2 regions of the Microlunatus elymi genome follow, and region 2 is predicted to be linked to the other one. Evidence: predicted binding sites of a transcription regulator. Region 2 holds the regulator's gene; the other holds the start of a gene.
The links. Region 2 encodes HrcA, which represses chaperone genes, less so after heat shock. Its sites were predicted from a motif close to TTGGCACTCGNNNNNNNCGAGTGCCAA; they were not measured.
Positions count from the first base shown of each region.

Region 1: the regulator HrcA is predicted to act here: its motif matches at 1,797-1,823, upstream of groES (co-chaperone GroES).

Region 1 is NZ_CP041692.1:1,446,655-1,451,074, forward strand. It holds gene sppA (signal peptide peptidase SppA) at 1-688, opposite strand, end outside; gene FOE78_RS06500 (helix-turn-helix domain-containing protein) at 842-1,732, opposite strand; gene groES (co-chaperone GroES) at 1,947-2,243, shown strand; gene groL (chaperonin GroEL) at 2,271-3,854, shown strand; gene uxaC (glucuronate isomerase) at 4,364-4,420, opposite strand, start outside.
Region 2 is NZ_CP041692.1:2,186,869-2,191,288, forward strand. It holds gene FOE78_RS09815 (DUF3097 domain-containing protein) at 1-255, opposite strand, end outside; gene FOE78_RS09820 (MBL fold metallo-hydrolase) at 398-1,357, opposite strand; gene hrcA (heat-inducible transcriptional repressor HrcA) at 1,478-2,530, shown strand; gene dnaJ (molecular chaperone DnaJ) at 2,581-3,762, shown strand; gene FOE78_RS09835 (16S rRNA (uracil(1498)-N(3))-methyltransferase) at 3,836-4,420, shown strand, end outside.

The sequences.
Region 1 (4,420 bases), 740 kb from region 2:
GTACCGACCGATAGACGTCGTCGCGGTAGCCGAGGTGATCGATCAGATTGCGCTGCAGCGCGTCCTCGGCGGCCAACGGAGCGACCGACATCGCCTCGGCGACCTGTTCGGGGGTGAGCAGGCGAGCCTGTGCGGTCGCGTTGATCACCTGCTCGGTGATCGAGGCGCACATCCGACCGGTCATCTCCCGATTCGGTTCACTGATCTCGGTCGCGGTGTACATCTCGGCGGCGGTCTTGTACTCCTGCCGCTGGCCGATCTGCGGCTCGGCGCCGATCTTGTCCAGAACGCCGCGAATGGTGGCGACCTCCAGCCCGATGCCCTGAAGCCCGAGCGTTCCGCTGGGCTGCATCCAGATCTCGTCGGCCACCGTCGCCAGGTAGTACGGCAGGGTGCCCGGCCCGAGCTCGCCGAAGCTCTCGCTCCAGGCGATCACCTTCTTGCCGGCGTCGCGGAAGGAACGCAGCGCGATCGCCAGTTCGTCGGCCTCTGCCGCCTTGATCATCGGCGTCAGGTGCATGATCAACGCCACCACCTCGTCGTCGCCGGCGGCATGCCGTAGGCCGGAGATGATGTGGGAGAGCCGGGGCGTGTTGCGCGCCCGCAGCGCCGTCAACGGATCCTGCGGAGTGGCGTCCTGCAGGCCGAGGCTGAGGTCGATCTCGAGGACAAGCGGCTTCTTCTCCATCCCCCGAACCTAACCGGGCACGCAACCGCAGGAACGGCCGGTCCGGCTGCCCCGGCCAAACCCGCTCCCGCGCACTTCCGGTCCTCCCGCGCATGTTGGAGCATGCGCGGCAGCGCCGCAGGTGCGCGGGAAGCAGCGAGGAGGGGGAAGGGGTCAGCCGGCGGGGTGTTCGGAGATCAGCGTGCTGAGCCAGCTGGCCGGCGGCAGCCCGATGATCTTGGTGAAGTCGTTGGTCAGATGAGCCTGATCGGCGTAGCCGAACTCGGCGGCCACGTCGGCCAACGCCGTACGCTCCGAGGTCGCGGATGCGGCCAGCTGGATCAGTCGCTCGGCGGCGGCGTGCAACCGGCCGCGGCGCAGCACCCAGCCCGGCGTGAGCCCGAGGTAGTCGGCGAACAGCCGCTGCAGCGTGCGCTCACTGACCCCGAGCTGCCCGGTGACGTCGCGAACTCGCCGGACGTCGGGATCGCTGGTCAGTGCGGCGACGGCTTCCTGCACCAACGACAGCTCCGCCGACGGCCCGGCCAGCCGAGAACCGAACAAGGCTTCGGTGACGGCGATCCGTTCCCGGTCGCGACGGCAGCCGCGCAACTGTTCGGCCAGTTCGGCGGCCAGACCCATCACCGCCTCGGCGGGCTGTCCCTGCCCGGACAGAGCGCCGACCTCGATATCGATCAGCAACCGGGCGACTCCGGGCCGGAGCTTGATGCCGAAGACCCGGTCGTTCCCGGTGAGGGTCCGATTGAAGACGCCGCGGGCAACGCCGGTGATCACCAGTTCGCCGGACTCCAGGGTCAGGTTGACGGTCGGATGCGGCAGCACCCGGGCGGTCACCGCCCGGCCCGGCGGGATCTGCCAGGCCGAGGTCCAGAACCGGTCGATGCACCAGCGCAGCTCATCGCTCGGCTGCGTACGCGTGACCTGATACGGCAGCCGATCGGGCAGGCCGAGGATGCCGCGCGGCGGCGTCGAGTGGCGCGCTGCCTCGTGCCCGTGCGCTCCGGGGGCCGAACTTCGTACCGGATCGGCTGACGAGCTCTTCACCCGGCCAACTATGACGGCCGGCACCGACACCGGTCGACTGCGGTTGGACTGATCCGAGAGGCGTCTGGCACTCACGATGAGCGAGTGCTAATCTCGCGTTAGCACTCTCCCTGTGAGTGTGCCAGTTGTACCCGGACGGGACGGCACCCGCGACGACGCCCCGGCCACACCAACACGATGAACCGACAACTCACATTGTGAAAGGGGTTTGAACGTGGCAGTCACGATCAAGCCGCTCGAGGATCGCATCCTCGTTGAGCCGCTCGAGGCCGAGCAGACCACCGCTTCGGGCCTGGTCATTCCGGACACCGCCAAGGAGAAGCCGCAGGAGGGCAAGGTTCTGGCCATCGGCCCGGGCCGCGTCGACGACAGCGGCAAGCGGATCCCCGTCGACGTCGCCGAGAACGACGTGGTGATCTTCAGCAAGTACGGCGGCACCGAGGTTCGCTACGACAACAAGGACCTGCTGCTGCTGAACGCCCGCGACATCCTCGCTGTCGTCAGCAAGTGAATCGATAAGTAGGAGAAGGGACAGCAAATGCCCAAGATCCTCTCTTTCGATGAGGAAGCACGTCAGGCGTTGGAGCGGGGCGTCGACACCCTGGCCAACACCGTCAAGGTGACGCTCGGCCCGAAGGGCCGCTACGTCGTCATCGACAAGAAGTGGGGCGCCCCGACCATCACCAACGACGGTGTCACCGTCGCCCGTGAGGTCGAGCTCGACGATCCGTACGAGAACCTCGGCGCGCAGTTGGCCAAGGAGGTCGCCACCAAGACCAACGACATCGCCGGTGACGGCACCACCACTGCGACCGTGCTGGCGCAGGCGATGGTGCACGAGGGCCTGAAGGCCGTCGCCGCCGGTGCCAATCCGATCGGCCTCAAGCGGGGCATCGACGCCGCAGTGGAGAAGGTCACTGAGCGGCTGCGTTCCGACGCCCGCGAGGTGCAGACCACCTCCGACATGGCATCGGTCGCCACGGTTTCCTCGCGTGACGAGGAGATCGGCTCGCTGATCGCCGAGGCGTTCGACAAGGTCGGCAAGGACGGTGTGATCACCGTCGACGAGTCGCAGACCTTCGGTACCGAACTCGAGTTCACCGAGGGCATGCAGTTCGACAAGGGCTACATCAGCCAGTACTTCGTCACCGACGCCGATCGCCAGGAAGCGGTGCTGGACGATCCGTACATCCTGATCCACCAGGGCAAGATCAGCTCGATGAACGATCTGCTGCCGCTGCTGGAGAAGGTCATCGGCCAGTCCGGCAAGTTGTTCATCGTGGCCGAGGACGTGGACGGCGAGGCGCTCTCCACCCTGGTGGTGAACAAGATCAAGGGCACCTTCACCTCGGTCGCGGTCAAGGCTCCGGCCTTCGGTGATCGTCGTAAGGCCATGCTCGAGGACATCGCCATCCTGACCGGCGGCACCGTCGTCACCTCCGACGTGGGCCTCAAGCTGGATCAGGTCGGTCTGGACGTTCTGGGCCGGGCTCGCCGGGTCGTCGTCACCAAGGACGACACCACCATCGTCGACGGCGCGGGTAACGCCGAGGACGTGGCCGGTCGGGTCGCCACCCTGAACGCCGAGATCGAGCGGACCGATTCCGACTGGGATCGGGAGAAGCTGCAGGAGCGGGTTGCCAAGCTCGCCGGCGGTGTCTGCGTGATCAAGGTCGGCGCGGCCACCGAGGTCGAACTGAAGGAGAAGAAGCACCGGATCGAGGACGCGGTCTCTGCGACCCGCGCCGCGATCGAGGAGGGCATCGTCGCCGGTGGCGGCGCGGCTCTGGTGCATGCTGCCTCCGCCCTCGACGGCGGCCTCGGCCTGGACAAGGACGAGGAGCTCGGTGTCGGCATCGTGCGCCGGTCCGTTGTCGAGCCGCTGCGCTGGATTGCCGAGAACGGCGGTCAGCAGGGCTACGTGATCACCTCCAAGGTTGCCGAGCTGGGCCCGAACGAGGGCTACAACGCGGCCACCGACAAGTACGGCGACCTGATCGCCGACGGTGTGATCGACCCGGTCAAGGTGACGCGTTCCGCGCTCGCCAACGCCGCCTCGATCGCCTCCCTGCTGCTCACCACCGAGACCCTGGTGGTGGACAAGCCGGAGGACGAGGACTGATCACTGGTTGATCAACAACGAAGGGCCCTTCCCGTACGGGGAGGGCCCTTCGTCGTGCCCGGACGGTGCTCCACGAACACAGCCGCACCCAAAACCGACCGTCGCGCGCGAAATTACGGGTGCGGCGGTCGTTATCGGGTGCGGCTGTGGGTGAGCCGGGCTGTTTCGGGTGCGGCGGTCGCTTTCGGGTGCGGTTGTCCGACCGTGCCGCCGTTTTCCAACCACAGTTGGAATTCGACGGGCCGCGTCGCCTCGGGAGCGTACGTTTCCCAACCGGAGATGAGATACGGCCGGCGGACGTACGCTCGCGCGACGCTCGGTAACCAGGGCCGCGGTCATCGGCCGTCGTCGACTGTTCCTGCAGGCGTTTTGGCGCCGTGGCGACCGTACGGCGCCAGCCCGCGGGTGTCTGGAGCTCGGATCCAGGGACTCAACCAACTTGCGGGACGAAGGTGCAGTTCTCGGCGCGCATTCCTTGCACCTTCGTCACGCAAGTTCTGTCCGGATGATCATTTCGCATACGAGTCCAGCCGGAAGGTGCTGATCGGGATCCGCGCGACCAGGTC
Region 2 (4,420 bases):
CGGCACGCGCGGCGGGATCTTCAACGCGACCGGTTTGCCCTCCAACAGGAAGCCGGGGCCGATCGGGAAGCTGCGTCGTTTCAGATGCCGATCCTCCAGCACCACGATCCCGTTCTCCCAGCGCACCACCGCGCCGCAGAATCCTGAGGCGGCCTCCTCGAGCACCATCCCCGCCTCGAGCACGCAGTCCTCGCTCTTGGTCAGGTGGGACTTCTGCCAGCCGGCAGCCAGCACGTCGCCGGAATATCGCGTCACGGCCGCACTCTACGAAGTTTCTCGCGCCGGACCCGTTGCCGACACGGCCGTTCGCCAGGAGCGATGACTTCTGTATACGCGTTCGCCCGCAGCCGCCCGAAACGGCCCGATCGGGCCGACGCGTATACGAAAACCTCGCTGATCAGGTTCCTGCCAGCGGCAGCGTCGGCCGCCCGCCGGCGCCGGACTGCCGCTCAGCGGCCGCGCGGATCTCCGCGTACCCGGGTGCGATGCCGGCGGCGACGTGGTCGGCGGGGAAGGGCCAGTCGCCCTGGCCCAACGCGTCGGATTCGGACACCCCGGCCGCGGCCAGGCGTTCGAGCTCCATCCGTACGGCGTCGATCGCGTCCCGTTGTTCGATCACGAAGTCGACCCCGACCGGGTCACCGTGGCCGGGCACGATGATCGTCTGCGAACCGGCCAGCCCGCGCAGCCGATCCACCGTCCAGGACCACTGATCGGGCGAGGAATCCGATCCGTACCAGGGCGCCGGCGACTCGGCCGGTGCGGATTCGATCAGGTCCCCGGCGAAGATCACCCCGCCGAAACCGTCCGCGCCCGGATCGGTGACCGTGATCACCAGATCACCCCGTGAGTGCCCGTCGCCGAGGTGAGCGATCTCCGCCACCCGGCTTCCGCCCAGTCCGACCACGTCCGCAACCGCGATCAACGTCTCCGGGAGAACCAGTTCGCCCGGATCGAAGCCCAGACTGCGGGCGCCCGCCGCGACGCCCTCGGTCGGCCCCTGCTCGGTGAGCAGGGTCTGCGACAACGACTCGTGCCCGATGCTCGGCACTCCGGCCAGGCCGGCCAGGCCGAAGGAGTGGTCGAAATGGTCATGGGTGACCACCACGGCGACCAGCGGCAGGTCGGTGACCCGGCTGACCGCTCCCCGCAACTCGGCGCCCTGCGCCGGGCTCGAGCCGGTGTCGACCAGCAACGCACCCTCACTGCCGACCACCAGGCCGATGTTCACCGAGGCCGGCTCCGCCACCAACCGGTAGACCCCGTGGGCGACCTGCTGCCAGTCCCCGAGTCGCCATCCGACCCGCCCGCTGTCGCCGGTCGGATCCGCGGCGGCGTTCTCGGCGTTTTCACCCATACCGATTAGACTGGCACTCGCGAACCGGGAGTGCCAATCGAGACCCGGCATCGCATCGGGGTAAGACGGCAACGGGGCAGGAACGGAAGGCCGACGACAATCGAGAGCCAGGGGAGGGCCATGCTTGACGATCGCAAGCTCGAAGTCCTCCGGGCGATCGTCACCGACTACGTTTCCAGTCAGGAGCCGGTCGGCTCCAAAGCCCTGGTCGATCGGCACGATCTCGGGGTCTCGCCCGCCACCGTACGCAACGACATGGCGGTGCTGGAGGAAGAGGGCTACATCACCCAGCCGCACACCAGCGCCGGCCGGATCCCGACCGACAAGGGGTATCGGCTGTTCGTCGACCGGCTCGGCTCGGTCAAACCGCTGTCGACCGCCGAACGGCGGGCGATCCAGACGTTCCTGTCCGGCGCCCTCGACCTCGACGACGTGCTGAGCCGCACCGTACGGTTGCTGGCCCAGGTCACCCAGCAGGTCGCGATCGTGCAGTATCCGACCCTCTCGCACGCGACCGTCCGGCATGTCGAGGTGGTGTCGCTGTCCACCCAGCGGCTGATGCTGGTGATGATCAGCTCGACCGGCCGGGTGGAGCAGCGGCTGGTCGAGGTGGCCGAGGTCGACGAGGAGGAGCTCGCGCTGCTGCGTACGTTGCTCAACGAGGCCGTCGTGGGGCAGACCACCGGCGAGGCGGTGCGGACCCTCAGCGGGGTGCTCGCCGACGCCGAGTTGGCCGACGGCGTGGTCTCGCCGACCGCTCAGGCGGTCGCCTCCAGTGCGACCGCGCGACTGTCGGTGGCGACGCTGCTGGAGATGCTGGGCAGCGACCGGAGCAGCCGGGTGGTGGTCGGCGGGGTGCAGAACCTGACCCGGCTGACCGACGAGTTCGAGACCACCGTCAAGCCGGTGCTGGAGGCGCTGGAGGAACAGGTGGTCCTGCTCAAACTGCTCGGCGAGGTGACCGATCCCGATATCGTCACGGTGCGGATCGGTCAGGAGAATCCGTACGAGAGGCTGCAGACGACCTCGGTCGTCTCCACCGCGTACGGCAGTCAGGCCGACAGCTGGGCAACGCTGGGTATCGTCGGACCGACGCGGATGGACTATCCCTCGACGATGGCCTCGGTTCGCGCCGTGGCCCGCTACGTCGGCCGATTCCTCACCCAGAGCTGACCCGGCCAGCACGTCATGAAACACCACGACAAGGAAACGTTCACGCACTCATGAGCTCTGACTACTACCAGATCCTCGGTGTCTCGACCGACGCCGGCGCCGACGAGATCAAGAAGGCGTACCGGCGCAAGGCCCGGGAGATGCACCCGGACGTGTCCGACGACCCGGACGCGGCGACCAAGTTCAAGGAAGTCAGCCAGGCCTACGAGGTGCTGTCCGATCCGCAGAAGCGGGAGCTGTACGACCGCGGCGGCGACCCGTTCGGCAACGGCGGGATGGGCGGCTTCGGGTTCAACGGCGGCGGCGGCTTCGGCACCGCAGGCGGGTTCGACTTCACCAACCTGGTCGATGCGATGTTCGGTCAGCAGACCGCGCGCGGACCCCGTCCCCGGGTGCGTCGCGGCCAGAACGCGCTGGTCCGGATGAGCCTGGAACTGGCCGAGGCGGCGTTCGGGGTGACCAAGCCGATCACCGTCGACACCGCTGTGCTCTGCCCCCGCTGCAACGGCAAGGGATCGGAGACCGGGGCCGAGCCGGTGACCTGCGCGACCTGCCGCGGGCAGGGCGAGGTGACCCACATCCAACGGTCCTTCATCGGCGACATCCGCACCACCCAGGCCTGCCCGACCTGCGGCGGCTACGGCTCGGTGATCCCCGATCCCTGCGTGGAGTGCTCCGGCGACGGCCGGGTCCGCTCGACCCGGACCATCACGGTCAAGGTGCCGGCCGGCGTGTCCACCGGCAATCGGATCCACCTGGCCAGCCACGGCGAGGTCGGCCCCGGCGGCGGCCCGGCCGGTGACCTGTACGTCGAGGTGCACGTCAACCCGCACGAGCTGTTCAAGCGGGACGGCGACAACCTGGAGATGGTGGTCAAGCTGCCGATGACGGCGGCCGCGCTGGGCACCGAGCTGGACCTGCCCACCCTGGAGGCCGACCTGCCGGATGCGGATCCGGACAAGACGACGGTCCGGCTGACCGTGCCGGCCGGCACCCAGTCCGGGACCCGGCTCACCGTCGACGACGCCGGCGTACCCAAACTGCGGTCGAACTCCCGCGGCGATCTCGGCGTCACGCTGCTGGTGCAGACGCCGACCAAGCTGGACGACGAACAGCGTGAGTTGCTGCGCAAGCTGGCCGAGGTGCGCGAGGAGACCCGCCCCGAGGGCGCGGTGCAGAAGCACGGTCGCGGCGTCTTCTCCCGCCTCCGCGACGCCTTCGCCAACCAGTAAGCCGACTTGTCAGCGCGTAGTTGGGCTATAACCCAACTACCTTCTGACAACTCGGGAGAGAGAGTGAGGCGTGGTGACCGATCCGGTGTTTCTGGGGGAGTTGGACGACCCGTTACCGGTGGTCGGGTCGTCGGTGCGGCTGGACGGAGCCGAGGGACGTCACGCCGCGACGGTACGGCGGATCGGGCCGGGTGAGTCGGTGGTGATCAGTGACGGTGCCGGCCGTGGCGTACGCGGTCCGGTGACGGAAGCGACCAAATCCGGCATCACCGTACGGGTCGAGCAGACCATGATCGCCGACGAGCCACCGATCAAGATCACCGTGGCCCAGGCACTGGCCAAGGGCGATCGTTCCGACATCGCGCTGGAGATGATCACCGAGCTCGGTGCGACCAAGATCATCCCCTGGCAGGCGTCCCGATCGATCGTCCGCTGGCAAGGGGAGCGAGCGCAGAAATCCCAAGCCAAGTGGGAAAGTACGGTTCGCGAGGCGACGAAGCAGTCCCGCCGGCTGCGGGTGCCGCAGGTGACCGCGATCGCGTCGACCAAGCAACTGGCGACCATGATCGACGATCATGACCTGACGCTGATCCTGCACGAGGAGGCGAAGATCAAGTTCGCCGAGGTGGAGCTGCCGGATGTCGGCAGGATCATGATC